3 regions of the Dongia rigui genome follow, and region 2 is predicted to be linked to each of the others. Evidence: riboswitches for the same ligand, from Rfam matches in the RefSeq annotation. Region 2 holds a riboswitch; each other region holds the start of a gene.
The links. A riboswitch is a leader RNA that binds a small molecule or an ion and turns the genes downstream of it on or off. The one in region 2 is predicted to bind S-adenosylmethionine.
Positions count from the first base shown of each region.

Region 1: linked by a shared signal. The riboswitch ahead of SMD31_RS04985 (homoserine O-succinyltransferase) and the one ahead of metZ (O-succinylhomoserine sulfhydrylase) in region 2 are both predicted to bind S-adenosylmethionine.
Region 3: linked by a shared signal. The riboswitch ahead of SMD31_RS14045 (OsmC family protein) and the one ahead of metZ (O-succinylhomoserine sulfhydrylase) in region 2 are both predicted to bind S-adenosylmethionine.

Region 1 covers NZ_JAXCLX010000001.1:1,100,512-1,111,043, forward strand. The annotation lists gene SMD31_RS04970 (NAD-glutamate dehydrogenase) at 77-4,903, shown strand; gene SMD31_RS04975 (LysE family translocator) at 5,021-5,653, opposite strand; gene SMD31_RS04980 (hypothetical protein) at 6,079-6,444, shown strand; SAM riboswitch at 6,599-6,676, shown strand; gene SMD31_RS04985 (homoserine O-succinyltransferase) at 6,739-7,656, shown strand; gene pheA (chorismate mutase) at 7,916-8,854, shown strand; gene hisC (histidinol-phosphate transaminase) at 8,896-9,996, shown strand; gene SMD31_RS05000 (prephenate/arogenate dehydrogenase family protein) at 9,993-10,532, shown strand, end outside.
Region 2 covers NZ_JAXCLX010000002.1:424,472-435,003, reverse strand. The annotation lists gene SMD31_RS13535 (FGGY family carbohydrate kinase) at 1-428, shown strand, start outside; gene SMD31_RS13530 (vWA domain-containing protein) at 540-2,264, shown strand; gene SMD31_RS13525 (retropepsin-like aspartic protease family protein) at 2,328-3,020, shown strand; gene bluB (5,6-dimethylbenzimidazole synthase) at 3,021-3,659, opposite strand; gene SMD31_RS13515 (protein meaA) at 3,656-5,641, opposite strand; gene SMD31_RS13510 (GFA family protein) at 5,743-6,147, opposite strand; gene metZ (O-succinylhomoserine sulfhydrylase) at 6,273-7,493, opposite strand; SAM riboswitch at 7,540-7,614, opposite strand; gene SMD31_RS13500 (YjgN family protein) at 7,768-8,952, shown strand; gene SMD31_RS13495 (M48 family metallopeptidase) at 9,107-10,186, shown strand.
Region 3 covers NZ_JAXCLX010000002.1:542,709-553,240, forward strand. The annotation lists gene SMD31_RS14005 (CaiB/BaiF CoA transferase family protein) at 1-125, opposite strand, end outside; gene SMD31_RS14010 (type III PLP-dependent enzyme domain-containing protein) at 272-1,423, shown strand; gene SMD31_RS14015 (alpha/beta fold hydrolase) at 1,429-2,271, shown strand; gene SMD31_RS14020 (YheT family hydrolase) at 2,253-3,236, shown strand; gene hemB (porphobilinogen synthase) at 3,367-4,401, opposite strand; gene SMD31_RS14030 (hypothetical protein) at 4,489-4,707, opposite strand; gene SMD31_RS14035 (hypothetical protein) at 4,726-4,944, opposite strand; gene SMD31_RS14040 (O-acetylhomoserine aminocarboxypropyltransferase/cysteine synthase family protein) at 5,066-6,379, opposite strand; gene SMD31_RS14045 (OsmC family protein) at 6,404-6,871, opposite strand; SAM riboswitch at 7,048-7,123, opposite strand; gene SMD31_RS14050 (enoyl-CoA hydratase/isomerase family protein) at 7,217-8,242, shown strand; gene SMD31_RS14055 (MarR family winged helix-turn-helix transcriptional regulator) at 8,402-8,857, shown strand; gene pseI (pseudaminic acid synthase) at 8,936-9,991, opposite strand; gene pseG (UDP-2,4-diacetamido-2,4,6-trideoxy-beta-L-altropyranose hydrolase) at 9,991-10,532, opposite strand, start outside.

The DNA.
Region 1 (10,532 bases), on a different contig from region 2:
TGCCGCCGGTTCGGCTAGAATCGCAAATAATAACAACAACTAATCACCAATCACTGTCATCGGGGATATTGCTATCATGCGAGCGGAAAAGCTGAAGACCCAGCTGATCGACGAAGTCGTGCGCTTTGTCGGTGAACGAATTGAGCGCAAGCGCGCCGCGCTCATCGAAACCTTCATCCGCCAGTTCTATGCCAACGTGCCCCAATCCGACATTGCCGGAGAGAGCCCTGAGGATCTTTTCAGCGCGGCCCTGTCGCTGGCCAATTTCGCGCAAGTGCGCGCCCCCGGTCAGGCCAAGGTGCGCGTCTTCAACCCGCGCATCGACGAACATGGCTGGCGTTCGACCCACACGGTGGTCGAGGTCGTCAATGACGACATGCCGTTCCTGGTCGACTCGCTCACGGCCGAACTCAACCGCCTCGATCTCGGCGTCCATCTCGTCATCCATCCGGTCCTGCGAGCGACGCGCGACGCCAAGGGCCAGCTGACGGCGATCGGTGCCGAAGATGGCCAATCGGGCGCGACAGTGGCTGAATCCGTCATGCAGCTGCGCGTCAACCAGGTGGCGACGCAGGAACAGCTCGATACGGTCAAGGCGCGGATGGAGATCGTGCTGCGTGACGTCCGCGCGGCCGTCACCGACTGGCAGAAGATGCGAGCCAAGCTTGCGACCGTCATAGCAGATGCCAAGAAGCGCAAGCTGCCGCTGCCCAAGGAGGAAGTGACCGAGGTTTCGGCCTTCCTCGACTGGATCAATGACGATCACTTCACCTTCCTCGGCTACCGCGAATACACCTTTGCCGGCGAAGGCGACAGCGTCACCTATCATATCAAGAAGGAAGCCGGCCTCGGCGTGCTGGCTGATCCCGAGACTCGGGTCTTCGAGGGCATGCGCAATCTCGATGCCCTGCCGCCCGATGTGCGCAGCTTCCTGACCCAGCCCAAGATGATCCTGGTCACCAAGGCCAATCTGCGCTCGACCGTGCACCGCAACGTGCATCTCGACACGATCGGCATCAAGATCTTCAACGACAAGGGCGATGTCGTCGGCGAACATCTCTTTGCCGGCCTCTTCACCTCGGTCGCCTATAACCGCTCGCCCTGGGACATCCCGCTGCTGCGCCACAAGGTGGAGACCGTTTCCAAGCGCGCCGGCTTCAACCCGCAAAGCCATGACGGCAAGGCGCTGGCCAACATCCTAGAGATCTATCCGCGCGACGAGCTTTTTCAAGTCGGCATCGACGAACTGTTGGAAACCTCGCTCGGCATCCTCAACTTGCAGGACCGCCAGCGTGTCGCCCTGTTCGTGCGGCGCGATCCTTATGAACGGTTCGTCTCCTGTTTCGTCTACCTGCCGCGCGACTGGCAGACCACGGAGCTGCGGCAGCGCATCCAGAACATCCTCTGCAAGGCGTTCAACGGTCGCGTCTCCAACTATTTCGTCCATCTGACCGACAGTCCGCTGGCGCGCGTCCATCTCATCATCGCCACCAAGCCGGGTGAGATTCCGCCCTATGACGTCAAGGAACTGGAACAGCTGGTGGCCGATGCCTGCCGCTCCTGGGCCGACCATCTGAAGGATGCGCTCATTGAGGCCAAGGGCGAAGCCGAGGGCCTCGCCCTGCAGCGCCGCTATGGCGACGCCTTCCCGCTGGGCTTCGAGGAATACTTCAATGCCCATGCCGCAGTCAGCGATATCGACCGCGTCGAGGAAGCGCTCAAATTCAACAAGACCGCGATCAACCTCTACCGCCCGGTCGAGGCCGGTTCGAACGAGCTGCATTTGAAGCTCTATAAATCCGGCGACAAGATTGCACTTTCCAACGTGCTGCCCTCGCTGGAGAATTTCGGCCTCAAGGTCATCAGCGAAAATCCGTTCGACGTGCGTCCGGTCGGCCAGGAGCAGCCGATCTGGATTCACGCCTTCACCATGGTCACGGCCGACGGGCGCGAGGTCGACATCGCCGCCATCCGCGACAAGTTCCATGAAGCCTATGCCAAGATCTGGGACGGGCAGATGGAGGATGACGGCTTCAATCGCCTGGTCATCACGGCGGGCCTGGGTTGGCGCGACATCACTTTGGTCCGCGCCTATTGCAAATATCTGCGCCAGGCGGCGATCGCCTTCAGCCAAGCCTATATGGAAGCGACTCTTAATGCCAATCCAGGCATCACGCGCAACATCGTGCAGCTGTTCCACGTGCGCAACGACCCGGCTTTCGGCGATCAGCGGGACGAGAAATCGGCGCAGATCGTCGAGAAGATCGGCCAGAAGCTCGATGCCGTCGTCAATCTCGACGAGGACCGGATTCTGCGGCGCTATTTGAACGCGGTGCAATCGACCTTGCGCACCAATTTCTACCAGCCGGCGGCGGATGGCGGGCCCAAGGAATACGTCTCCTTCAAGCTCGATTCCGCAAAGATCGAGGAGCTGCCGCTGCCACGACCGCTGGTCGAGGTCTTCGTCTACAGCCCGCGCGCCGAAGCCATCCACCTGCGCGGTGGCAAGGTTGCCCGCGGCGGCATCCGCTGGTCGGATCGGCGCGAGGATTTCCGCACCGAGATCCTGGGCCTCATGAAGGCCCAGATGGTGAAGAACGCCGTCATCGTGCCGGTGGGTTCCAAAGGCGGCTTCGTGGTGAAGCGCCCGGTCCAGGGCGACCGCGACGCCGTGATGGCCGAGGTCGTGCATTGCTACAAGACCTTGATGCGCGGCCTCCTCGACATCACCGACAATCTGGTGGGCGGCGCGGTGAAACCGCCCCTCAAGGTCGTGCGCCATGACGGCGACGACCCCTATCTGGTCGTCGCCGCCGACAAGGGCACGGCGACCTTCTCCGACATCGCCAATTCGGTCTCGCGCGATTATGGCTTCTGGCTCGACGATGCCTTTGCCTCGGGCGGTTCGGCCGGCTACGACCACAAGAAGATGGGCATTACGGCACGCGGCGCCTGGGAATGCGTCAAGCGCCATTTCCGCGAGTTCGACCACGACATCCAGAATGTCGACTTCACCTGTGTGGGCGTCGGCGACATGTCGGGCGACGTGTTCGGCAACGGCATGCTGCTGTCCGAGCACACCAAGCTCGTTGCCGCCTTCAACCACATGCACATCTTCCTCGACCCCAACCCGGACGTGAAGAAGAGCTTTGCCGAGCGCCAGCGCCTCTTCAACCTGCCGCGCTCGGGCTGGAACGATTATGATGCCAAGATCATCTCCGCCGGCGGCGGCATCTTCGAGCGCAAGGCGAAGTCGATCAAACTGACGCCTGAGGTGAAGCAGCGTTTCGGCTTCACCCAGGACCAGGTGACGCCCAACGAGCTCATCCAGCTGCTCTTGAAGGCCGAGATCGACCTGCTGTTCTTCGGCGGCATCGGCACCTATGTGAAATCGAGCGACGAGACCCATGCCGATGTCGGCGACCGCGCCAATGACGCCGTGCGCATCAATGCCGCGGATCTCAGGGCCCGTGTCATCGGCGAGGGCGCCAATCTGGGTTGCACTCAGCGCGGCCGTGTCGAGGCGGCCCTCACCGGCAAGCGCCTCAACACCGATGCCGTCGACAATTCCGCCGGCGTCGACACCTCGGATCACGAGGTCAATATCAAGATCCTCATCAACGAGGCGGTGGCGGCGGGCGATCTGACACTGAAGCAGCGCGACAAGCTGCTCGCTGAAATGACCGACGAGGTTGGCGCCCTGGTCTTGCGCGACAACTACCTGCAATCCCAGGCGCTCTCAGTGGCCGAGGCGCAGAGCTATACGCTCCTCGACCAGCAGGGCCGGTTCATGCGCGGATTGGAGCGCGCCGGCCGGCTCGACCGCGCCATCGAGTTCCTGCCCGATGACGAGACCATGCGCCACCGCCTGACACAGCGCATCGGCCTCACCCGATCGGAAAGCGCCGTGCTGCTCGCTTATTCCAAGATGGCGCTCTATGACGAGCTGCTGCCCTCGGATCTTCCCGACGATCCGCAACTCGCCGACGACCTCGTCACCTACTTTCCCAAGAAGCTGCAGGAAGGCTATCAGCCGCTCATTGCCAAGCACCGCCTGCGGCGCGAGATCATCTCGACCGTGGTCACCAACAGCCTCGTCAACCGGATGGGTGCCACCTTCATCCATGTGACCAAGGAAAAGACCGGGCAGTCGGCCTCCGCCATCACCCGCGCCTATGCCATCACGCGCGGTGCCTTCAAATTGCGCGACATGTGGGCGGCGATCCAGGCGCTCGACAACAAGGTCTCGGCCAGCGTCCAGACTTCGATGCTGATCGAGATCAACCGTTTGGCCGAAGCCGCGACCCTGTGGTTCCTGCGCAATGGCGAGCACCCGCTCGACATCGCCGCCAACATCGCCGGCAGCGCCCCGGGCATTGCCGCCATCGAAGCGGCACTCCCGAAGATCGTCTCTGGCGCCGACCAGGCGGCCAACCAGAAGCGCCAAGGGGCCTTGCAATCGGCCGGCGTGCCGGAGGCCCTGGCGCGCCGCATCTCGCAGCTCGCTTCGCTCGGCACCATTCTCGACGTGGTGAAGATCGCGGCGCAGACCAAGATCAAGGTCGAGGACGTGGCGGCGACCTATTTCGCCATCGGCGACCAGTTCAACATCGACTGGCTGCGGAACGGCGCCAAGGGCCTCATCGGCGACAGCCACTGGCAGCGCCTGGCGGTGTTCGCGATCATCGACGATCTCAACACCCACCAGCGCGACCTCACCGGCGCGGTCCTTGCCAACGATCTGGCACAGACCGGCGAAAAGGCGATCGAGGGTTGGAAAGCCGGCCGCTCCGGGGCCCTGCCGCGCGCCGAAGCGCTTTTCAATGATCTCCGCCAGACAGCAAAGCTCGAACTTGCCATGCTGGCCGTGGCCAACCGCGCGTTGCGGAGCTTGTTGGACTGACCGCTCTCTTCAAAACCGTCATGCCCGGGCTTGACCCGGGCATCCACTCTCTCAGGGCAATCAGTGGATCCCCGGGTCAAGCCCGGGGATGACCGAAGAGGGTGTGGAGCGCTCGCCTCAAACCTTCACACCGCCAAAAATCAGCCGCAGGCCCAAGGATGCCATCACGGCGCCGGCGGCGCGGTCGATCCAGGCCTTGAAGCTCAAATAGGCGGCGCGTGGCTTCGCCGTCGAGAAAGCGAGCGCCACCGCGCTGTACCAGCCGCCTTCGATGAGGAACAGCACGAAAGGCAAGGCGAGGATGAGGGTGAGCGAGGGCTGGGCCGGCAGCAGGGCCGCAAACACGCTGGAATAGAAGATCACCGTCTTGGGGTTGCTGAGCTGCGTTGCCAGCGACAGCAGGAAGGTCCGGAACAGGCTGCGGTTGCCGCCCGCCATCTCGGTCGCCGCCGCCAGCGGTTCCTTGGCGCCGCGCCACAGGCAGAAGCCTAGATAAACCAGATAGGCGCCGCCGCCGATCTTGAAGCCGATATAGAGCCAGCCAACTTGCATGAAGAGCGCCTGCAGGCCGACGACCGCCAGTGTCGCCAGCACCATGCCGCCCACCCCCATGCCGAGCGCCGCCGCCAGGCCATGCGGCCGCGACTGCGACAGCGAGGTGCGCGCCACCAGCAGGAAGCTCGGCCCCGGCGAAATCGCCCCGATCAGCATCGCCGCCATGATGGCCAGGATGGACATGAAATCGGTCACGATGGCTCCTCCGTCATTGCTACTAACTGAAACTGTCATCCCCCGGCTTGGCCGGGGGATCCACGAGTTGCTTTCTTCAGGCAGCACAGGAACTCGTGGATGCCCCGCCTGCGCGGGGCATGACAAAAGAGAGTTCTCGCTTACCCGGCTCCTTCAACAAAGCTGTAGGCCATTGGCAACGAGAGCAGCCGCCTGAGCGACGCGAGATAGCATCAAATCTCTTTATACGTGAAGTTCTGCGATCTTGCAGCTACATTACGTTGACGCTGTCAACTCATGGATATCCGCCAGTGAAGTGTTTGCCGCTTCGAACGTTCTTGGTCGCCTTGTGGTTATGGGCCCCACCAACCATTGTATCCGCCAATGCTCGCAGTGGTGGCGACGTCGTCGCCTGTGACGTACTGGTCGAACCCAATCGCGTCAGCATGGACGCCGGCCGGCCAGTCGAGCTGGGGGAGAAGGGTGAAGAAGTCTGCCGCGCATTCATGGACGCCGTCCTGCGCGCTGTCGATGGCAGCGCCAAGAAGGCGAACCTCGAGTTCAAAGGCGGCGATGGCCACAGAATAGAGCAGCCGCTTCTACCACCACTTTCCAATGCGAATGCCGATATTATTCACGAGGCGGCATCTTATGTGTATGAGCGCCAGCAGAAAGGTGACTACCGCTCCTTTAAGCTGATTTCGCGTGCTGACGACAAGTACGTTTTAGCCGTTGTCTGGGAGCGCGGGGGACAGACGACACAGTACTATTTCGAGCTGACCAGCTGGCTCAAGCTGCGAATGGCCAACTAGGCCGCCCCACTTCGCCAGCTGGGGCCTGCCACCAGCCGGGCAGTTTCGCCCTTTATGCGGCAAAATGCCCCGCAACATGCGCAAAGCGCCACCCAGCACCGCGTTCAAGGCCCGATAAATCGTATTGTAGCTGGGGCACCGGATCGGTTAAATAGGGCCATTCCGTGGTGATTTGGCCGGCCGGCTTGCAGCCACGTAAAAAAACTCGCTAAAGGGCCGCCTGAGGTTTCTAGATTTGGAATCCCAAGGCTGCGGGCCCCGGCGAGCCATTTGCCGATTTTTGGGTGACCGCACATGCCGATCAAGATTGCCGATAAGCTACCAGCCTTCCGCGCCCTCCAGAACGAGGGCGTGCGCGTGATGACCGAGACGGCGGCGATCCGCCAGGACATCCGCCCGCTGCAGATCGGCCTCCTCAACCTGATGCCGAACAAGATCAAGACAGAGCTGCAGATCGCGCGCCTGCTGGGCGCCACGCCGCTGCAGATCGAGCTTTCGCTGGTCCGCGTCGGCAACCATGCCTCCAAGAACACGGCCGAAGACCATCTGCGCACCTTCTATCAGACCTGGGAGGATGCACGGCACCGCAAGTTCGACGGCTTCATCATCACAGGCACGCCGGTCGAGACCATCCCCTATGAGGACGTGACCTATTGGCCGGAGATGCAGCAGATCTTCGACTGGACCACGACCAACGCGCATTCGACCATCAATGTCTGCTGGGGTGCCATGGCGGCACTCTATCATTTTCACGGCGTGCCGAAGCATCAGCTCGCCGAAAAGGCCTTCGGCGTCTACGCCCAGAAGATCATGAAGCCGTCGTCACCTTTCCTCATCGGCTTCTCGGACGATTTCGTGATTCCGATTTCGCGCTGGGCCGAGATCAGGACCGCAGATGTGGCCGCCTGCCCGGACGTCGATGTGCTGGCCTATTCCGACGAGAAGGGTGTGTGCATCGCCCAGAGCCGTGGCACGCGCCGTCTCTATGTGCTCGATCACATGGAATATGACGCGACGTCGCTGGGCGACGAGTATGCGCGCGACGTCGCGGCCCAGGTCCCCATCAAGCTGCCGCACGGCTATTTCCCGAGCGATGATCCGACCAAGGCGCCGCTCAACCGCTGGCGCCCGCACGCCCACCTCTTTTTCTCGAACTGGATCAACGAGATCTACCAGACCACCCCGTTCGAGATCGAGAAGGTCGGCGAATAGGGTCGGCCCAGGGGCTCCCCCAGGCCCTGCAAATGCCGCCCGGCGCCTGAAGCCGCCTCGGACGGGCCGGAAGCGAGATTTGCCGTGACCGCCGGCCGGGGGGTGGGGTCCGTGGACCCGAAGCCCCCTCCGGAGCCGCGTTCTTTCAAGGTTTTCTTTGCTTTTCCGTCCCTTGGCGGCTATCACTGGCGCCGGTCCGCCGCCGCCCGGGATGGGGTTTGAGGCGCGGCCTTTAAAACTCATTGGACGGTTTTGGAACATGCAGGGGCCGAACGGCACTGGGGATGGGAGCGGGGGTAACTCTGGTGATGAGCTGGTTCGGCTCAGGCACAAGATCGATGCCATCGACAGCCAGCTCCACGACCTCTTGATGCAGCGCACCGAATTGGCGGTGGCGGTGGGTGCCGCGAAGGCGGCCAAGCAGCCGCTCACCGGCGATTCACCGGCCGAAGGGGCGAAGTTCATCCGCCCGGCCCGTGAAGCCAAGATTCTCCGGCGCCTTACCGCCCGCCATCAGGGCAAGCTGCCCAAATCCGTCGTCGTGCGCATGTGGCGCGAGATGATCTCGGCCCTCCTCCAGGTCGAAGGGCCTTTTGCCGTCGCGGTCTATGCCCCGGCGAGCCAGCCCGGGTTCTGGGACGTGGCGCGCGACCATTACGGCAGCCGCGTCAAGCTCCTCACCTTCAGCCGCGTCGACCGCGCGCTTTCGGCGGTCATGGACGGCTCGGCCACCGTTGCCGTCTTGCCCTTCCCGCGCGAAGACGAAACCGGCCCCTGGTGGCGCCGCCTGGTGGGCTCGGCCCAATTGCCCCATGTCATCGCCAGGCTGCCCTTCGGCGACCCCGGCAACCAGCGCAACCCGGATTTGCAGGCCCTGGTCGTCGGGCGCACGCCGACCGAGCCCACCGACCGCGACCATTCGCTGCTGGTCCTCGAGACTGCCGAACCGGTCAGCCGCTCGACCTTCCGCCAGGCCCTGGCCGGCGTCGGGCTCACCACCAGCTTCATTCATGGCGGGCGCGACCAGTTGGAGGCCGACCTCAATCTGGCCGAGGTCGCCGGCTATATCGACGGGCATGACCCGCGCCTCGGCCTTGTTGCCAGCGCGCTCGGCAAGGGCGCCCGGCTGCACAGCATCGGCTCTTATGCCGAACCGCTCACCAAGGAAGAACTGGCCGACGAACCGTCCGGCCATTGAGAGAGACCGGCGCCGCACCGCGCGCCTCTGGAGCTGACATCATGACTTTGCACGTGCGTCCCGGAATTCTCGACATCGCCGCCTATGTGCCGGGCGAGCATGACCTGCCTGGATCCGGCCCGATCTATAAAATGTCGTCGAATGAGAGTGCCTTGGGCGCCAGCCGGCTCGCCATGGAGGCGTATGTTCAAGGTGCCGCCGATCTGCATCGCTATCCCGATGGTGCCAGTCACGTGCTGCGCGCCGGCCTGGCGCGCGAAATCGGCGCCAAGGAAGATGAGATCATCTGCGGCACCGGTTCCGACGACATCCTCGTCCTCATCACCCGTGCTTATGCCGGCCCCGGCGACGAGGTGCTCTATTCGCGCCACGGCTTCCTGATCTACCCGATTGCCGCGCAATCGGTGGGTGCGACGCCGGTGACCGCGCCGGAAAAAGACCTCACCACCGACGTCGATGCCTTGCTGGCCGCAGTGACCCCGCGCACGAAGATCTGCTTCGTCGCCAACCCGAACAACCCGACCGGCAGCTATATCCCGGCCTCGGAAATCCGTCGCCTGCGCGAAGGCCTGCCGGCCAATGTGCTGCTCGTCATCGACGCAGCCTATGCCGAATATGTCGACAAGCCCGACTACACCGACGGGTCCGAACTGGTGAAGGAATACGACAACGTCATCATGTCGCGCACCTTCTCCAAGATCTATGGCCTGGCCGCTCTGCGTCTCGGCTGGGCCTATGGCCACAAGTCGATCATCGACGTGCTGCACCGCATTCGCGGCGTCTTCAACGTCGCCGCCCCGGCACAGCTCGCCGGTGTCGCTGGTCTCGCCGACAAGGACCATGTGAAACGCTCCAAGGCGCATAACGATTACTGGCTGCCCTGGTTCGTGGCCGAGGTGAAGCGCATCGGCCTCCACCCCTGCCCCTCGGTCGGCAATTTCCTGCTGGTGCGTTTCCCGACCGATCCGAAACTCAATGCCGATGCCGCCGAGAAGTTCTTGAAGTCGCGCCGCGTGCTGGTGCGCAAGATGGGCGCCTACGGTCTGCCTGACTATTTGCGCATCACCATCGCCGAGGAAGCCGCCGTGAAGGCCTGCGCGCAGGCGCTGGGCGATTTTGTTGCGGGAGCGGCCACGCAATGACAGATCCGCTCTTTCAGCGCATCGCCATTATCGGCATCGGCCTCATCGGCTCGTCGTTGGCGCGCGCCATCGCCGAGCAAAAATTGGCAGGCGAAATCGCGATCTTCGATGCCAGCGCGGAAGCGCGTGCTGCCGCCCATGAGTTGACGCTGGGCCAGGTCGTCGACAGTCTGGCCGCCGCCGCCAAGGATGCGGACTTGGTCATCCTGGCCACACCCATCGGCGCCTATGCCGATATCGGCCCGGCCCTGGCGCCGCATTTGAAGAAGGGCGCCATCCTCACCGACGTCGGCTCGGTCAAGCAGGCGGTGATCCGCGACCTCGGGCCCCATGTTCCGGAAGGTGTCCATTTCATTCCCGGCCACCCGATTGCCGGCACCGAGCATTCCGGTCCCCGCGCCGGCTTTGCCGACCTGTTCAAGGGGCGCTGGGCGATCGTGACGCCCGTGCCCGGCAGCGACCCCACGGCGACGGCGAAGCTGCAGGCGCTCTGGTCCGCCGTCGGCTCGATGGTCGAGGTGATGGAACCCGCCCAC
Region 2 (10,532 bases):
TGGGCTGCCCCTATTGGGACCGCTCAGCTGCCGGCATGTGGCTGGGCCTCGGCCTCGACACCAGCAAGGCCGACATGATGCAGGCCTTGCTCGAAGGCATCGCGTTGCGCGCCGGCGAAGTCATCGCCGCCATGTCGCGCCTGGCGCCGATCGGCGCGCGCATCTCCATTGATGGTGGCCTTGCCAAAAACGCCTATTTCGGCCGCTTCGTCGCCGACGTTCTGGGCCGCGAAACCATCATCCCGGCCAGCACCGAACTCACCGGCCTCGGCACCGCCCAATTGGCGCTTATCGGCGCCGGACTTGCCACCATCGACACCCTCCCACCCCCGCCCGCCGCCAAGGCACGGCTTGCCGCCGGAAAACTCGCTGACGAGCATCGGATGAAGTTCCATACCGCCGTCAGCCGCAGTCGCAACTGGCGCTGACCGCAATCTGCCCCGGCACGACCCCAACTTCGCCACAATCCGGTCCCGCTTTCGCCCATCTGGGCATTGATCCTCTTGGCCCAGGGGACAATCAGCCACAGGGGCGTCGTCATGCGCAGGCAAATTCTCATCACGCATATTCTGCTGTCATCGGCATTGATCTTGAATGCCTGTGGTGCAGAGAACAGTCAGACAGCCGATTTGCAGGCGGCACCCAAGGTGAAAGTCACCACGGAATCGAGCTCCAGCGATGCGGCAACAATAGCCGCGACAGGAGTGACCGTGCCGAGCGCACCGGCGGAAACGCGCAAGGTAGAACCCGCCACGACCCTTGGCATAGCCGCCGAGGCCGTTCCAGGCCAGTCAGAGAACTTCACGTCGAACATCTATCCAACGCAGCCTGCGAACACCGAGAACTACGCGCATAACGACGACAACCCGATCAAGCGCACGGCGGAAGACGCGGTTTCGACCTTCTCGATCGACGTCGATACCGGCTCCTACGCCAATCTCCGCCGCTTCCTGATGAACGGGCAGAAGCCGCCGGCCGATGCCGTGCGTGTCGAGGAGATGCTCAATTACTTCAGCTACGCCTACAAAGGGCCGCGTGACGCCAGCATCCCCTTCCGTGCCGACGCCGATGTCATGACGACGCCCTGGAACCCTAATACCAAGTTACTGCGCCTCGCCATCAAGGGCTATCAGCCGCCGCTCGACCATCGCCCGGCTGCCAATCTGGTCTTCCTGATCGATGTTTCCGGCTCGATGCAGGACCAGGACAAGCTGCCGCTGCTGAAAGCCGGCATGAAGATGCTGGTCGACCAATTGGGGGCTGATGACAAGGTGACCATCGTCACCTATGCCGGTTCGGCCGGCCTCGCGCTGGCACCCACTTCCGGCAATGAAAAGGAAACGATCCGCGCCGCGATCGACGGGCTCGAAGCCGGCGGCAGCACGGCGGGTGGCGAAGGTATTGCGCTGGCCTATGCCAAGGCGCGCGAGGCCAAAGTCGATGGCGGCATCAACCGCATTCTCCTCGCCACCGATGGCGACTTCAATGTCGGCGTCACCGATATCGATGCGCTCAAAGACATGATCGAAGAAAACCGCAAATCCGGCATCGCCCTTTCGACGCTCGGCTTCGGTGAGGGCAATTACAACGATGCGCTGATGGAGCAGATCGCCGATGTCGGCAATGGCAGCTACGGCCATATCGACTCCCTCAACGAAGCCAAGCGGCAACTGGTCGACGGCTTGCAGGCCAATATCGAAACCATCGCCAAGGACGTAAAGGTCCAGATCGAGTTCAACCCCGCAATCGTCGCCGAGTATCGCCTGATTGGCTATGAGAACCGCGCGCTGAAGCGCGAGGATTTCAACAACGACCAGAAGGATGCCGGCGAGATCGGCGCCGGTCACAGCGTGACAGCACTCTACGAGATCGCCCTGATCGGCTCGAAGGGCCTCAGCGTCGATCCGCTGCGCTACCAGGATGAGGGCACCGCCAAGGGCGTTGCCGGGAAGGCCGAGGAATTCGCCTTCCTGCGCATCCGCTACAAGGCACCGGGTGGCGACGCCTCCAAGCTCATCGAAACACCGCTCCCGACCGCCTGGCTGAGCCGGGACAAGGAAACGACGCCCGATGACAATTTCGCCGCAGCTGTCGCCGCCTTCGGGCAATACCTCAAAGGCGGCGACCGGCTCGGGCAATTTGATCTCGGCCAGATCGCCAGCCTCGCCCGTTCGGGACGCGGTGAAGACGCCAGCGGCGAACGCGCCGAGTTCATCAATCTGGTGGAACTGACCGAGGCCTTGGCACCGACACAAAACAGGTAGACAGACGAACCCGCGATACGCTCATCTAGGCAAGGGCAAGACAGGGCTGGCAAAAGGTACGGCATGCGCGGTGGGCGATATATTGGTCTGTTCGGCGTTGTCGCCTTGGCCATCGGTGCCTTCCTGCTTTACCGCACCAGCCCGGACGCCCTTGCCGACGCGGATAACAGGCTGCGCGTCATCTACCTCGCCTGTCTGCTCGCGGCGGGTGGCGGCGGACTGTGGCTGCGGCTGCGCGTCGATACCAGCCGCACGGTCGCACAGTTCGGCATCTGGGTCGCGATCTTCTGCGGCTTGATCCTGCTCTATTCCTTCCGCAACGATTTCGGCGCGTTGGGCACGCGCCTCAGCGGCGAACTCATGCCCCGCGATGGCCGTGCTGAGGGCGATCAGATGATGAGCTACCCATTGGCCGAGAACGGGCATTTCCAGGTGCATGCCGAAGCCGACGGAACACCACTCGACTTCATGATCGATTCCGGCGCCACGAATGTTGTTCTCACCCCCGCGGCAGCGAGGCGCCTTGGCTACGACCTCGACGCGTTGCAGTTCGACAAAATGGCGCAAACGGCGAACGGCTATGTGCGCGGGGCAACGATCATGATCGGCGAGTTCAAGGTCGGCAATATCGTCATGCACGATCTGCCAGCCACAGTGAACTCCGTCGACATGTCCAGTTCATTGCTGGGGATGGATTTCCTGAAGCGCCTGAAATCCTGGCGCGTCGAAGGCGAGCGCATCACGCTTGAACAGTGATCAGCGCGGCAGGACCTGCCGGCAGGCCTTCTCGCGCGCCTGCCAGCCCTTGCGCTGCAGTTCCGGCTCGACATGGTCTTCGGCCGGGAAACCCAGGCACAGATAGGCGACGAAGCGCCAGCCCTGCGGCACATCGAGGGCCACCGTCGCAGCGTCGGGATCGATGATCGAGACCCAGCCGAGACCCAGCCCCTGCGCGCGCGCGGCGAGCCACAGCGTGTGGATGGCGAGCACCGTCGAATAGCGCAAGGTCTCCGGCATGGTCTGGCGGCCAAGGCCCGCCCCTTGCGGCGTCGTCTCGTCGCAAAAGACCGCGAGATGCCGCGGCGCCTCTCTGAGGCCCGCGAGTTTCAGCTTGGCGTAAAGCTCGGCCTTCTCACCCTCATAGCAGGAGAGTGCCGCCTCATTGGCGCCCTGGAAGTTGAGGATGATCGCCGACCGCCGCGCCGGATCGTCGACACTGACGAAACGCCAGGGCTGGGCATTGCCGACCGATGGCGACAGCGAGGTCAGATCGAGCAGATGCTCGATCACCTCCGCTGGAATCGGATCGGTCCGGAAATGGCGCACGTCACGGCGCCAGGCCAGCAATTCCTCGAATTCTTGGCAGAAATCCGGGCCGAAGTTGCGTTGCGTCATGCCGCCTGCGAGCGTTGGTCCACCAGGGTCACGATCCCCGCCATGATGGCGTTGAGGTCGTAATCCTTGGGCGTATAGACCCGCGCCACGCCGAATTCCAATAACCTTTTTTCATCCTCGGCCGGAATGATGCCACCCACCACGACCGGCACGTCCGAGAGGCCCGCCGCCCGCATCCGGGCCATGACATCCCCCACCAGGGCGATATGCGAGCCGGAGAGGATGGAAAGCCCCACCACATGCACGCTTTCCTCGACCGCGGCATTGACGATCTGGGCGGGGGTGAGGCGAATGCCCTCATAGACCACTTCCATCCCGGCATCCCGGGCCCGCACGGCGATCTGCTCGGCGCCGTTGGAATGGCCGTCGAGGCCGGGTTTGCCGACCAGGATCTTGATCCGCCGGCCGAGGCGCTGGCTCGCGGCGGCGACCTGCCGGCGCACCTCCTCGATGGCAACACTGCCCTGGTCGATGGCGGCGCGGGCGACACCGGTCGGTGCCCGGAACTCGCCGAAGACCTTGCGCAGCACCTCGCCCCATTCGCCGGTGGTGACGCCGGCATGGGCGCAGGCGATCGAGGCCTCCATGATGTTCTTGCCCGACCGCGCATCGGCCTCCAACGCTGCCAGAGCCTTGGCAGTGGCCGCGTTATCGCGCGCCGCACGCCAGGCTTTCAGGGCCGCCACCTGTTCGGCCTCCGCCTTGTCATCGACCGACATGAACCCGCCGTCGCTGCCGGAGAGCAGCGGCGACGGAGCGCTCTCGGTATATTTGTTGACGCCGACCACCACCTGATCGCCGCTTTCGATGGCGCTGAGGCGGCGTGCGTTGGATTCCACTAGGCGCTGTTTCATATAGCTCGATTCAACGGCCGCCACCGCACCGCCCATCTGCTCGATGCGCGCCAGTTCCTCGCGCGCTTCCGCTTTCAACGCCTCGACCTTCTTCGTGATCTCGGTCGAGCCGTCGAAGATGTCGCCGAACTCCAGCAAATCCGTCTCGAACGCCACAATCTGCTGCAAGCGCAGCGACCATTGCTGATCCCAGGGGCGCGGCAGGCCCAAGGCCTCGTTCCAGGCCGGCAATTGCACGGCGCGGGCGCGGGCGTTCTTGGAGAGGGTCACCGCCAGCATCTCGAGGAGGATGCGATAGACATTGTTCTCCGGTTGCTGCTCGGTGAGGCCCAGGGAATTCACCTGCACGCCATAGCGAAAGCGCCGGAGCTTCGCGTCTTCGACGCCGTAACGATCGCGCGCGATCTCGTCCCACAACTCGGTGAAGGCGCGCATCTTGCAGATTTCGGTAATGAAGCGCAGGCCCGCATTCACGAAGAAGCTGATGCGCCCCACGACCTGCGGGAAATCCGCCGCCGGCACTTGGCCCGATGCCTTCACATGATCGAGCACGGCGATGGCCGTGGCCAGCGCATAGGCCAGTTCCTGCACCGGCGTCGCCCCCGCTTCCTGCAGGTGATAGGAGCAGACATTGGTCGGGTTCCATTTCGGAACCTCGCGATAGGTGAAGCTGATGACATCGGTAATCAGCCGCAAGGACGGCTCGGGCGGAAAGATATAGGTCCCGCGCGACAGGTATTCCTTGATGATGTCGTTCTGCACCGTGCCCTGGAGGGCTGCCCGCGGCGCGCCTTGGCGTTCGGCCGCGGCGATATAGAGCGCCAGCAGCCAGGGCGCCGTCGCATTGATCGTCATCGAGGTGTTCATCTCGGCCAAAGGCAGGCCGTCGAACAGCGCCGTCATGTCACCGAGATGGCTGATCGGCACGCCGACCTTCCCCACCTCGCCCTTGGCCAGCGGATGGTCGGAATCGTAGCCGGTCTGTGTCGGCAGATCGAATGCGACGCTGAGCCCCGTCTGCCCGCGCGTCAGATTGGTGCGGTAAAGCTCGTTCGAGGCCTTGGCCGAGCTATGCCCGGAATAGGTCCTGAAAAGCCAGGGCTGCTCTTTCTTCGGCGCCGCACTCATGGTCACTCCCACCCGAACTTGTTTTTGTGCGTTGCAATATAGAAGGGTTCTGCCACGTCACGCAAGATCAGGCCCAAAGAGGCCACAGATTTGTAATATTATTAGCGGTCGTAGGGCGCGTCCCGCTCCCAGCGCGGCAGGTGGTCGTCGATCTTGAGCCAGGATATCTGATCCGTGGTCCAGCCGTGACCTGTGGGCGCAAGGCTTGAGGGGTCATCGACCGTCCCCAGCATGATGCCGATGCTGTTGCCTTCCGGATCGCTCATGAACACCGCCGCGCCGCAATCCGGGCAGAAATGGCGAACGCCGCGCGGCGATGAGCGGAAGGCCTTGGATTGGCCCAGCGTGATCTCGAACTGGTCGGCCGGCACCTGGGCCCAGGCCGTGACCGGCGCCCCGCTCCAGCGCTGGCACATCTTGCAATGACAGTAATCGGTGACGGCGCCCGTGGGGTCGAAGCGATAGCGCAACGTGCCGCAGAGGCATTGACCGGTCAAATGACGCATCGTGCGAACCATCGGCAATGGTGGATCCCCGGGTCAAGCCCGGGGATGACGGCATTATATAGACGCGCCATGCCCGGGCCCAGCGTTGGCCCGCCTGGCCGGGCATCCACTCTATCAGAGAGCGCTCAAATCGCCTTCAACGCCGAGAGCACGTCGTCGATGAGATCGTCCGGGTGCTCCAGCCCGACCGAGAGGCGGATGAGGCCTGGCGTGATACCCTGGATCTCCTTCAGCTCCGGCGTCAGCCGTTGATGCGTGGTCGTCGCCGGATGGGTGGCGAGCGATTTTGAATCGCCGAGATTGTTGGAGATCAGCACCAGCTCCAAGGCATTGAGGAACTTGAACGCCTCCTTCTTGCCGCCGGCAAGGGTCAGCGACAGCATGGTGCCGCCGGCGCTCATCTGCCGCCGCGCGAGCTCGGCCTGGGCAAAGCCCTCCAGCGTCGGATAGCTGACATCGGCAAGCTTGTTGTGCCCCTTCAAAGCCTGCGCGATTTTAAGCGCGCTATCGCATTGCTTGGTGACGCGCAGATCCAGCGTCTCCAGACCTTTCAGCAGGATCCACGCATTCATCGGGCTGAGGCTGGGGCCGGTATGCCGGATGAAGGGCTGCAGCGTCTCGTTGATGTATTTCTCGCTGCCTAGGATCACACCACCCAGGCACCGCCCCTGCCCGTCGATATGCTTGGTCGCCGAATAGACGACGACGTCGGCGCCCAGCGTCAGCGGCTGCTGCAGCAGTGGGGTTGCAAACACATTGTCGACCACCACAGTAGCACCTGCCTTATGGGCAAGGTCGGCCACCGCCTTGAGGTCGACTAGGCGCAGGCCGGGATTGCTGGGGCTTTCCAGGAACACGGCCTTGGTCGGCTTGGAGAGCGCCTGTTGCCACTGCGCAATCTCGCGCCCATCGACAAAGACGGTCTCGACGCCCCATTTCGGCAGGATCTCGGCCAGGATGAACTGGCACGAACCAAAGAGCGCGTCGGAGGCAACGATGCGGTCGCCGGCCTTCACCAGGCTGGCAAGCGCCGCAAACACGGCGGCCATGCCGGACGACGTGGCGCGCGCAGCTTCGGCGCCCTCAAGGGCTGCCATGCGGCCTTCAAACATCGAGACGGTGGGGTTGCCGAAGCGCGAATAGACGAAGCGCGGCTGGCTGTTGTCGAACGCCGCCTCGGCCTCTTCCGCACTTTCATAGACATAGCCGGACGACATGTAGATCGTCTCGGCCGTTTCCTTGAACTGGCTCCGGAGCTGGCCGGCATGGACCAGCGTCGTCGCCGGCCGCCAGCTCTTCTTGATTTCCCGCTTCACCGTCATCATCGCCTCGCAGATGCCTACCATTTAGGCACAAAAAAACCTCGACCGAAGAAGGCCGAGGTTGGGCGAATGATCGCTTTCCTGGACCTTTTAGCGTTTGATTTAACGTGGCCGCAATCCGGCACAAATCACCACGGAGCACCAGCAATCGCCAGCGCGTCGGCGCCTTTTAAGCCATGGAAGCCCCGGCCTGTCAAGCGGCGCGTCACGCGTTCCTGACGGCGCAAACCCTTGTCCGGGCATGGCGGCTCCACTATCAATAAGCGTACTGAATGGCTTTGATTGATGGGGGAAATTGATGAGCGACATCGCAGCGGGTGCCGGCCAACCGGCACCGGAAACCGGCTTTGGCCGCCGCCCGGCGGAGCAGCAACGCACCCATTTCGTCTATGACGGACGCCTCGGCGAACTCTATTGGATCTTCATCAAGAACATCCTGCTCACGATCCTGACCCTCAGCATCTGGCGCTTCTGGGGCAAGACGCGCATCCGCCGCTATCTCTGGTCCCATACCAGCCTTGCCGGCGACCGGTTTGAATATACCGGCACCGGCGGCGAGCTCTTCGTCGGCTTCATTATCGTCATGGTGGCATTTGTCATCGCCAATATAGGCATCACCGCCTTGCACATCGTCCTTGAGCCGGGATCGATGTTTCATTTTGCCGCGCAATGGATCTTTGGCGTCTTCATCGTTTACCTCACCTTCGTCGCGCAATATGCGGCGCAGCGCTATCGCCTGACGCGGACCTTGTGGCGGGGTATTAGCGGCGGCATGACTGGGTCGGCCTGGGCCTGGGGATTCAAGGCAATGTGGTTTTCGATCCTCTCGCTTTTGTCCCTGACCTTGGCCTGGCCCTGGGCGCAGATGCGCCTGCTGGATGATCGCCTCAACAACTCCTACTTCGGCGACGCCAAGGCCAGCATTCAGAGTTCGTCGCGCGCACTTTATGTCCCGTACCTGCTGGGTGCCGTCGTCAGCTATGCCGTTATGGGGTTGATTGGCTATTTGGGGTACCGTTTTCTGATGGATCACTACGGTGACGCGCTACAAGAAATCTTCACGCCAATCGAGAATCCGCAAGACCGCGTACACACCGGCGAATACGCGGCGGCAATGGGGGCGCTCTATGCCATTGTCTTAGGAGGTTATTTGGCGGTTATCGTCATCGCGATCATTGCCTACGCTGCTTATTACGTCGCGCTGCTGCGGGAAGTCGCCAACAAATTGACACTCGGCGGGCTGCAATTCTCGACCTCCATCACCATTGGTCGCTTCATCGGGCGCTATCTGGTCAATCTGCTCATCATCGTCCTCACCTTGGGCCTGGGCTTGCCGATTGCCATTCACCGCACCATGTTGTTCATCTGCCGGAATGTCGAGATTATCGGCGAAATCGACGGCTCGGAAATAACCCGCGCTGAACTGCCGCGGCCCAAATTCGGCGAAGGCCTGCTGGAGGCATTCGACCCGGGCATTCTGTAGTTGAACCGGAATGGCGCAGCACCCCCTCGCCCCGCGATAGCGGGGAGAGGGTTGGGGTGGGGGGCGCTAGACCGGGCCTGACCGACCATCCCCTCACCCGACCCTCTCCCCCGACGGGGGCGAGGATAGGGTTAGGCAAAACACGAGGACCACCTTGCCCGAAGACCGCTATTACGACGGCCTCACCGCCGCGGCCCATCGCGTGACCGTCAGCTCCATGGGCGACATGCTCGTCATCGCGACGTCGGAACGGCCTGATCTCGCGCGCTGGCCCGTGGCTGATATGCGCGTGATTGACAGCAACAAGGTCACGGGCGCCATCAATTTCGGACGGCTGAGCGATCCTGCACCGCGCCTGATGCTCCATGACTCACCCGCACGTCAGCAACTCCTCGATGAGAATCCGCATCTCAAGCAATGGCGCGCCCAGGCCATCAAGCGCGGTTGGACCGTTGGCTTGGCCTGGACGCTGGCCGGCCTCGTCATCGCCACCGGCTGCTATTTCGCCTGGCGCGACGGCAGTGCCTATCTCGCGCGCTATGTGCCGAAAGCCTGGGAGAAGAAACTCGGCGCCCATATCTACACGGCGCTTAACAAGAACCTCACCATCTGCAAGGCGCCGGCCGGCAATGCCGCCTTGCGCAAGCTGGTCGATCGCCTCGCACCACCCCAATTGCAGCGGGATGCAGGAAAGCAGCAGGACGGCATCACCATCGACGTGGTCGACATCAAGCTGCCCAATGCCTTCGCCCTTCCCGGCGATCATGTCATGGTGACCAGCGGCCTCATCGACCTCGCCACCTCACCCGACATGGTCTCCGGCGTGGTAGCGCATGAAATTGGCCATCTCGATCTCCGCCACCCGACGCAAAGCGCCATCAGCAATCTCGGCATCAGTGCCACGGTCAGCATCATCCTCGGCGGCTCGTCGGTGGGCGATATCGCGACCCTCCTCACCGTCATGTCCTATTCCAGGAAGATGGAACATGAAGCCGATATCCGCGGCCTCGAACTCCTCAAGAATGCGGGCCTCCGCGCCGATGGCATGGCGGAGTTCTTCAAGGTGATGAAGGACAAGTTCGAGAAGGACGGCGACAGCCTCATCCCCGACTGGCTCGCCAGCCATCCGGGCCTCTCAGAACGCGCCGACTACACCAAAGCCGACGCGGCCGGCGCCACCGCCATGACCGACACCGACTGGCAGGCGCTAAAGGATGTCTGCAAGGTGAAGTAACTCGTGGATGGTCGGCCTACGCCGACCATGACGGGAATTTAAGTGCGGCACTCAGCCTGAACCTCCGGCCCATTCCCTAGGCGTCATGTTCGGCGTAGGCCGACCATCCACGAGTTTGTCTGCGTCGGCTCAATGCCGCCAAAAACCCAGCCTTTCCAATCCCTTCCCTCCCGCAACGCACCTTCGCAATTTGTAATATAATTCCATGATATTTCGGTGAACTGAGCATATTCGTGCCGATTTTGTGCCATTAACGACTTTTTCTATCATCCGACTCTTGACTGTGCTGCAACCGCGAAGGCAGACTGGTGTTAATGCTGCATTGGCTAAATCGCCCATAAGAGGC
Region 3 (10,532 bases), 120 kb from region 2:
CGGGCGCCGAGATCGGCCAGCAGCATGGTGCAAAAAGGGCCGGCCAGCACGCGAGTGAGGTCGACCACAATAATTCCGGCCAGCGGTCCCTCGACGGGTGCAGCACTTGCGCCACTTTGCGCCATGTTCTCTTTCCCCCTGATATTCCCAGCTGTCATTAATATGACTTGTTCATTAGGCATTTAGATAGCTGATCCCAGGGGCGGGTGACAACACCGGGGCTATGGGTTAGAAGCCAGAAAAGTGCGGAATTCAGCCTCGGGAGTGCGTTATGGCCAAGGAATTCGACAGCGTGCGCAGCATGATCGAGGCGCTCAAACCCAGCTATCCCGTCTATTGCCTGCGGCCGGATATCATCAACCAGGCCGCCGGGCGCTTCCTGGAGCAGTTCCCGGGGCGCGTGCTCTATGCCGTGAAATGCAACCCGCATCCCGACGTGCTGCGCGCGTTGCACAAGGGCGGCATCCGCCATTTCGATACGGCGTCCTTGCCAGAGATCGCGCAGGTGCGCGAGAGCTTCCCTGATGCTGCCTGCTATTTCATGCATCCGGTGAAGGGGCGTGCCGTCATCGGCACAGCCGCCAAGGTCTATGAGATCGACACCTACATCGTCGACCATCCCAGCGAACTGAATAAGATCTTGCAGGAGCTTGGCGGTGCCGAGGGCCTCACCATCTATGTGCGCCTGAAGACGCCGCCGGTCGATGGTGCCTTCTATCACCTGGCCTCCAAGTTCGGTGCCGATGTCGATGACGCCGCGGCGATGCTGCGCGACGCGGCGTCGCGCGGCTGCCGCGTCGGTCTTGCCTTCCATGTCGGCTCGCAATGCCTGGTGCCCGGCGCCTATGGCGAGGCGTTGAAGATCGTTGGCGATGTCTTGGAGAAAGCCAAGGTCGATATCGTCGGGCTTGATGTCGGCGGTGGCTTCCCCGCGGAGTATCTCGGCACGAACATGCCGCCTTTCGAAGATTTCATCCGCGAGATCGAAGAGGGTGTTAAAAAATTGAAGCTGCGCCGCGATTGCGTGCTGATGTGCGAACCCGGCCGTGCGCTGGTCGCCCACGCCATTTCGGTGGTGACGCAGGTGCAGCTCCGGAAGGATGACCAGCTCTATATCAATGACGGTGTCTATGGTTCGCTGTCCGAAACCGTCGATGCCGGTGTCAAGCTGCCGGCACGCGCGCATCGCCTGAATGGCGCGCTGACGGGGGCGCCCAAGGATTTCATCCTCAACGGCCCGACCTGCGACTCACTTGATGTGCTGCCCTCGACCTTCTCGCTGCCGTCGGATATCGACGAAGGCGATTGGATCGAGATCGACCGTGTCGGCGCTTATTCGAGTGCGCTCGCCACACGCTTCAACGGCTTCACGCCGGAGACATTGGTGGTCGTCCATGATCAGGCGATCGGGTCCGTGCGCTGATGGTGATGCGGCAGAAATCGTTCCTGGGGCTGAGCCCCGCGGGTTTCCACAACATCGCCTACACCGAATGGGGCGACCCGACGGCCTCCCGCACGATCGTCTGCTGCCATGGCCTCACGCGGAACGGGCGCGATTTCGATGCGCTGGCGACGCGCCTGGCCAAGCATGCGCGCGTGATCTGTCCGGATATCGTCGGTCGCGGCCGCAGCGACTGGCTGCGCGACGCGGCGCATTACGCCTATCCGCAATACTGCGCCGACATGAATGCGCTGATCGCACGCCTCGACATTTCTGAACTCGACTGGGTCGGCACCTCCATGGGCGGTCTCATCGGCATGACCTTGGCGGCGCAAGTGGGAACACCGATCCGGCGCCTGGTGGTCAATGATGTCGGACCTTTCGTGCCCAAGACCGCACTGCTGCGCATCTCAGACTATGTCGGCCTCGATAATCGGTTCTCATCGCTCAAGGCAGTCGAGACTCATCTGCGCAAAGTGCTGGCGCCGTTCGGACCTTTGACCGATGCGCAATGGCAGCATCTGGTCGCACACGGCCATCGGCAGCGGTCCGACGGCACCTTTGGCCTGGCATATGATCCGGCGATCGCCATCAACGTAAAGATGGCTGTCCAGGACTGGGACCTGTGGCCCGTCTGGGACCGTATCAACGTGCCGACCTTGGTATTGCGTGGGGCGGAGTCCGATCTGCTGCTGCCGCAGACGGCCGAAGAAATGACGCAGCGCGGCCCGCGCGCAAAGCTCGTGACCTGGCCCGGCATGGGGCACGCGCCGGCGCTGATGGCGCCCGACCAGATAGGCCTGATCGAGGAATGGCTGACGGCGAACTGAGGATATTGCAGAAAATCGAGCTGCCGCCTTTCCGGCCCTTGCGGCTGTGGCGGGGCGGCGACCTGCAGACATTGCGCAACTGGCTGCGCCCGCCCAAGGACACGCTCGATCAATGGCCGGGCGAGGGACATATCTTCAACTGCCATGACGGCAGTGGTGATCGTCTCATCGCCAAACTCCACCGACCCGGCCATCCTGGCCGGCGACCCTTGGTGCTGTTGATCCACGGCTTGTCGGGCAGCGAGGACAGCTATTACTGCCGCGTCACCGCAGGGCATTTGCTGGCGGCCGGCTATCCGGTGATGCGCCTCAATCTGCGTGGTGCCGGGCCGGGCCGCGACTTTGCCAAGACGACCTATCACGCCGGGCGCAGCGAAGACATCGCATCGGTCATCCTCGATCTTGACGTGAAGCTGAAGCGCCACGGCGTTGTCGCCATCGGTTATTCGCTGGGTGGCAATGTCCTGTTGAAATATCTGAGCGAGATTGGCGCCAATGCCGACCTGCTGGGTGCCGTCACGATCTCGGCGCCGATCGACCTGCGGGCGACGGCGCACTGCATCACGTCCAAGCGCAACCGGCTCTATCACGCCCATCTCATCGATGGCATGCGCCAGGAGCGCGGCCACGATGCCAAGGATATCCGCACCATCACCGAATTCGACAACCGCATCGTGGCGCCGGAGGCCGGCTATCGCGACGCGCAGGAATACTATGCCGATTGCTCAGCGGCACCGCGTCTCGGCAGCATCCGCGTGCCGACGCTGGTCATTCACGCGTCGGACGATCCGTGGATACCCGTCACCTGCTACGGCCAGGTGCGCTGGGACGACAACCCCTATCTGCAACTGAAGCTGCCCGTTTCGGGTGGCCATGTGGGCTTCCACGGCATCGGCCTCGATCGCCCCTGGTACGACATGGCGATCCTGCGCTTCCTCGATGTCCTGCGTCACAAGGCGCATTGACATCGCGCGCTTCTCCGAAGGAGGCACTCAAGTGGCACTCGAAGCCAAAAGGGAGATGCCCGGCGTCCTGCCTTCGTCATCCCCGGGTCAAGCCCGGGCATGACGGATATAATATTTGCGCCAGGCGTCACTACGCCTTCGCCAGCTTCTCCGCCACTTCGATGGCGCTGTAAGTGAGGATGCCGTCCGCCCCAGCACGCTTGAAGCAGAGCAGGCTTTCCATCACGACGCGGTCATTGTCGAGCCAGCCGTTCTGCGCCGCGGCCTTGATCATCGCGTATTCGCCAGAGACCTGATAGGCGAAGGTCGGTAGCTTGAAGGCTTCCTTCACGCGCCAGACGATGTCGAGATATGGGAGGCCGGGTTTCACCATCAGCATGTCGGCGCCTTCCGCGACATCAAGCGCGCATTCGCGCACGGCCTCGTCGCCATTGCCGCTGTCCATCTGGTAGGTGCGCTTGTCACCCTTGCCGAGCGAGGATTTGGAGCCGACCGCATCGCGGAACGGACCATAGAAGCCGCTCGCATATTTTGCGGCATACGACATGATCTTCACGCGTTCGAAGCCGGCGGCGTCGAGGGCGTCGCGGATGCGGCCGATGCGGCCATCCATCATGTCGGAAGGGGCTGCGATATCGACGCCGGCCTCGGCCTGCGCCAAGGTCTGGCGAATGAGAACCGCGATCGTTTCGTCATTGAGGATGACGTCGTTCTGCATCAGCCCGTCATGGCCGTGATCGGTATAGGGATCGAGCGCCACATCGCAGATGACGCCGATTTCCGGCACGGCTTTTTTAAGCGCCTTCACCGCACGGTTGCACAGATTGTCGGCGCGGAAGGCCTCCTCCGCGCCGGCCGATTTCTTCTCTCGCGGGACGACCGGAAAGAGGGCGAGGGCGGGGATGCCGAGCTTGGCCGCCTTTTCGGCGGCCTTGAGGAGCGCTGGGATGGTGAGGCGATCGACGCCCGGCATGGAGGGGACAGCCTCACGGGCCGGACCGCCTTCCTTGACGAAAACCGGCCAGATCAGGTCGTTGACCGTCAGCGCATTCTCGGCCACCAATCGGCGCGACCAATCCTCCTGGCGCGTGCGCCGCAGGCGAATACGCGGAAACTGGCCGAAAGGCTGACGCTTGGCGTGACGGTCATGGCTGTGCTCGGTCATGGCTGGCTCGATCGGTAGGGGATACCGTCCGATACAACGCCCCAGCCTCAAGCGCAATGGACGACACGCCGCAGAGCCGACGGCAGGCTAGGCGCGCTGCAATCGGTCGCGGATGAGTGAGAAGCCGGTCTTGGCGATATCCGCCTCTATCTGCGCCATGGGCTTGCCCAGCGCCACGATCAGGCGCTCAGGGGCGGCTTCCTTCTGGATCTTCCACTTGTCCCGCCGGGCATCGAAGCTAGTAGGCGGGGTCGATGCGGGAAAGACCATGTATTCGGCGCTCCGCCGGTAGATGTCGTAAAGCATATTCACTCCTGCGCCCGATCAGGTCTGGCGGGCGACGTGTTTGACCGGCACCGTCGTCATGCCGTTTTGCGAGATTTCCCGGTCGATTTGGCTGATGGGCTTCGTCCCATTGGCCAGAACATCTCCGTTGACCCCGATATGCAGCCTTTTCCAGCTGGTAAGGTTCATTTCGGTCGGTTGTTTGCCGGTTTCGAACACCAGCATCAGGTTGTCGCGGCGATAGATGTCGTAGCGCATGATCGCACCCCATGGGTTGATCGCGCATATAGGGCCTAAAGCCCGCAAGTAGCGAGTCTATTCGGTTGGCCTGCAAATGCCTGGACCGGCCAGGAGGCCGGTCCAGGTGCCGACTTTGGGCTTATTCGGCCGCCTTCGCTGTGCCGTTTGCCACGTCGAGGGCCTGGGCGATATCGGCGAGGATGTCGTCGATATGCTCAATGCCGATCGAGAGGCGGACATAGGAATCGGACACACCACTCGAAAGCTGCTCTTCGGGCGAGAGCTGCGAGTGTGTGGTCGAGGCCGGATGGATCGCCAGGCTCCGCGCATCGCCGATATTGGCGACGTGGTAGAGCAGCTTCAGTGAGTCGATGAAGCGGCGGCCGGCATCGAGGCCGCCCTTGATCTCGAAGCCGACGAGGGCACCGTAGCCGCCCTTGAGATAGGTGTCGGCGCGGCGCTTGTCCTCGCCGGTGGCAAGGCTCGGATGGATGACTTTGGTCACCGCCGGATGGCTGTTGAGATAATCCGTCACCGCCTGCGCGTTCTTCACATGCTCGCGCATGCGCAAGGGCAGGGTCTCCAGCCCTTGAATGAACATGAAGGCATTGAACGGGCTCATCGCCGAGCCAAGATCACGCAGCAAGGTGACGCGCGCCTTGATGATATAGGCGATGGGGCCCAAGGGCTTCACGGCCTGGGTCCAGACGGCGCCGTGATAGGAGGGGTCCGGCTGGTTGAGGCCGGGGAAGCGCGCGGCATTGGCTTCCCAGTCGAAATTGCCGCCATCAATGATGGCGCCGCCGATCGAGGTGCCGTGACCGCCAATATATTTCGTGGTCGAATAGACGACGATGGCCGCACCATGATCGAAGGGGCGGCTGAGGATCGGGGCTGCCGTGTTGTCCATAATGAGCGGCACGCCCAGCTTGCGGCCGATATCGGCGACTTCCTTGATGGGGAAGACGCGCAGCTTCGGGTTGGGCAGCGTCTCGGCATAATAGGCGCGGGTCTTGGCATCCGTCGCCTTGGCGAAGGCCTCCGGGTCCTTCGGATCGACGAAGCGCACCTCAATGCCCTGGTCTTTGAGCGTGTTGGCGAAAAGGTTCCAGGTGCCGCCATAGAGATCGGTCGAGGAGACGATGTTGTCGCCGGCTTTGGCGATGTTCTGGATCGCGAAGGCCGAGGCGGCCTGGCCGGATGAGACTGCGAGTGCTGCGACGCCGCCCTCGAGTGCGGCAAGGCGCTCTTCGAGCACCGCCGTGGTCGGGTTCATGATGCGGGTATAGATATTGCCGAAGCGCTTGAGGCCGAAGAGGTCGGCTGCATGGGCGCTGTCGTCGAACTGGTAGGATGTCGTCTGATAGATCGGCACGGCAACCGAGTTGGTCGCCGCGTCGCGGCGATGGCCGGCGTGGAGCACGATCGTTTCAGGGTGTTTGCTGGCGGTCATTATACTTCTCCCAAGTGTATTTTTTCAGGCGGCGAGTGGATTACTGTCCCGCAGGTTTATGGAAATCTCAAGTCGCGTGGGTGTTGCGTGGCGTAGCAGATCCAGGATCGGATCGTGTCTCTCGATCGTGATACGCAGGCGCTCCAGGTCGTAGATGTCTGCGCTGCTGGTCAGGCGTGCTTCCGCACGTACATGACTTGGACCGGCCCGCACACCATCGTCTGCCGCAGCAATACCGTTAAGATCGAGGCCCGCTTCGACCCGGATCTCGACATCGGTGAGGGGGATGTCGAGCGCCGCGGCAAAACGCCGATAGGTGGCGGCAAGGCTGCCGGCCAGTGCTTCCAGCACCCGCTGCACGTGGTCGACCTCCGGCCGGGCGGTTTGGGTGGCGGTCCCGGCACGCGCCTTCAGGGTGATCTGCGCGCGCGCGGGTTCGCGGCGGATCTCGTCCTGCAGGCGGTGACGGGTGGTGTCAGTTTCGGTCGTCATCGCAATGGTCCCTCCAAGGGTTACTGTTCCGCCTGGGGCCATGGCATCGAAGCGCTTTAGCTTTTGGTGACGCGGTGCAAGCTGCCCCTCAAATGCCGCGGGTCCGTTTGCGGTGGACCAAGCCAAAAAAACAAAACCCGCCGCGTCATCGACGGGCGGGCAGCTAAAACGAGATTTCCTTTACGGAACCGCGCTTTAGCTGCATTTTTAACGCGCCCGCAAGCTGAGCTTCAAATCGGCGCGGGCGGAGAATGGTCCTGATCGGGCGTTGATGTCAAGGCGGCTTGACGCCGTCCGCCGCATGTCCGATGAAACCCGCCCGATCAAATTCCAGGCTTCCCCGCAATGAGCACATTTCAAGACGTCCTCTTTTCCATCGAGAATGGCCATGGCCGCATCGTGCTGAACCGGCCGCAGGCATTGAATGCCCTGACGCTGGAGATGATCGATGCCATGACGGCCCAGCTTGCTGCCTGGGAAATGCGGGCCGACATCAAGGCCATCATCATCACCGGCGCCGGCGACAAGGCGTTCTGTGCCGGCGGCGACGTGAAGGCCGTGCGCGAAGCCAAGCTGCGTGGCGATATGGGCTTGCTCGAGGATTTCTATCGGCGCGAATACACGCTCAACTATCGACTGGCGACCTATAAGAAACCGATCATCGCGGTGATGGATGGGATCGTCATGGGGGGTGGCGCCGGGATCGCCCTCAACTGCTCGCACCCAGTCGTGACGCATAAGACCGTCTTTGCCATGCCGGAATGCCGCATCGGCCTTTTTCCCGATGTCGGCGCGGCGCATTTCCTCAACCGCGCTTCACCGGCGGTGGCTCAGATCCTCGCGCTGATCGGCCTTGCTTTGCGTGGGCCTGGCGTGGTGCGGGTCGGCCTGACCAAGTACTTTATCGGTAGCGGTCGGGTGGGGGAGATTGCGATCGACAAGCTCGATGACCTACGTCTACCGGTCGAAACCGCCGGTATCGAGCAGATGCTGCCCAATATCGAGGCCGTCTTCGGTTTGAAGACCCTGGACGAGATCATGACGGTGCTCGGCGCCCGGCGCGATGTCTGGGCGGTCGAAACCCTGAAGGCCCTCAAAAGCCATTCGCCGACCAGCCTGCGGGTCACTTTCGCCCACATCGCCAATTCGCGCGGCAAGGATTTGGCCGAGGTCTTGAAGACAGACTTCCGCCTGGTGCAGCATTTCATGGTGGCGCCAGACTTTTTTGAAGGCGTCCGGGCCCAGTTGGTCGACAAGGACGGGGCGCCGAAATGGCAGCCGGCGGACCTTGGCAGTGTTTCCGCGGCGACCGTAGAGGCCTATTTCGACCCCATGCCGGGCGTTAAAGATTGGGTGGCCCCCGGCCGGTGAAGGCGGGCAGGGCCTACCTAAGCGCCCGGCAGGATGCGAAAATGTATGTATAGGGTGTGACCGGACTGGCGTCTGATTAACCATTGCTTTACGATGGGTAGCTAGCTTGAAACCGACTCGCGACCATTGTTGGGCGCGCTGCGCTACTGGGGATTAGCGGTGAAAAAAGCTTATTTGGAAACGATCGCGCTGGTTGAGCGCCTGCATCGCGAATGTCTTGAAGTGATCAAGGCGGATCTTGATCGACAGGGCATCCGGGATCTCAACAACGTCCAGGCCATGATCCTGTTCAATATCGGCAGCGATGTGCTGTCCGTTGGCGAACTGACCAACCGGGGCTATTACCTGGGTTCAAACGTCTCCTACAACGTGAAGAAGATGGTCGAGAACGGCTATCTTATTCAGGAGCGTTCGCCCCATGACCGCCGCGCGGTTCATGTGAAATTGTCGGAAAAGGCCCTGGCCGTCGTGCAGAAGATGCACGAGATGTACGACAAGCACTTGAACGCCCTTAACAGCGAGACTTTCAAGGACGGCGAGTTGGACGGGGTCAATCTGACCCTGCGCCGCCTCGAGCGTTTCTGGGCCGCCTCGATGGATTACGCGCCGCGCTAAGCGGCGTTTTACCGGTTCAGGAAGACGGCGCGGCCACCCAGGTGGTCCGCGCCGCTTCTGTTTTTGCCAGCGATCGACTCAATTGGCGGCGGCCAGCATCGTCCAGTCGACGGCTGTGCCACGCGTCAGATCGCGTGCCGCCCGGCGGCCCACCACGTCTGGCAGGTATTTCGGTGCCAAGCCCTTGCCCGGCCGGATCGAGCGGACATGCTCCGGCCCGATCACATCGCCGGCCTTCACATCCTTCACGATATAGAGCGAGCGGCGCAGGGGCCGGATGCCGGCTTCAGAGGCGGTAGGCCCGTAATGCACCGATCCCATCGCCGCCCAGGCCGTGTTGATGTCGCTGATCATCTGCGTCAGCTCGGCCGGTTCCAGGCTGAAGGCGGAATCGACGCCGCCATCGGCGCGGGCGAGGGTGAAATGCTTCTCGACCAGGGCCGAACCCAAGGCGGTCGCGGCGACCGGAACGGCGGTCCCCATCGTATGATCGGACAGGCCGACGACGCAGTCGAACATGTCGGTGAGGTGCGGAATGGTCTTCAAATAGCTTTCGGCCGGTGGGGTCGGATAGCCGCTGGTGCATTTGAGGAGGATCAGTTCCTTGCAGCCGGCGCCACGCGCCGCCGCGACCGCATCCGCGATTTCGCCCAGCTCCGATGCGCCCGTCGACATGATCATCGGCTTGCCGGTCCTCGCCACATACTGGATGAGCGGAATATCGCATAGTTCGAGCGACGCAATCTTGTAGGCGGGCGCGCCCAACTGCTCCAGCATGTCGACCGCCGTATGATCGAAGGGCGAACTGAAGACGGCGATGCCAAGCTCGCGTCCCAGCGCAAAGAGCGGCTCGTGCCAGTCCCACGGCATCGCCGCTTCCTTATAGAGGTCGAACAGGCGGGCGCCGTCCCACAGGCCCCCCTTTACGCGGAAATCAGGGCCGTCATGATCGATGGTGATGGTGTCGGCGCGGTAGCTCTGCAGCTTCAAGGCATCGGCACCGGCCTTCTTGGCGGCACGCAGGATCTCCTTGGCGCGCTCCAGGCTGCCATTATGGTTGGCCGACAGTTCGGCGATGACATAAGGGGGCCGGTCACGAGCGATTTCCCGACCGGCGATGGTAACGCGTTGCATCAAGCCTCCTTGCGCCTTGCGGGATCGGAATGGAAATACCCGTCCGCCGCCAGGACGTAATCTGCGCTGGTGAACAATGCCATTGAGGCGACGTTCTCTGCCAGCACCTTTGCGTAAAAATGCCCACCGGGCGCCAGGTTGCGTGCTGCCTTCAACAGCGCACTGCCGATACCCTTGCCATAATGCCCGGGCGCGGTCGCGATCGAGATCAGATATTGCGGTCGCCCCTTGTCCTCGCCCATCCAATCGAGGCGCACGAAGCCCACGGGCGCGCCAGCGACCTCGCCGATCAAGAACCAGTCGCGGTCCGAGGCAAGCTTCTTCTGGAGCCAGTCGTGGTGCTCCGCTGGCGTCGGGATCTTGGGAGTGAGGGCGTAGCGGCGCGTCTCCGGTGCTGATTGCCAGTCAAGCAGAGATTGTTCGTCCGTTGCCTCGGCGAGGCGCAGCTCAAGTGAAAGCCCGTTCTTCAGTTCCTGACGTTGGACGAGGGCGGCGATGACGCGCTGAACGCCGCGACCATCGCACAAGGTGGCCGCCGCTT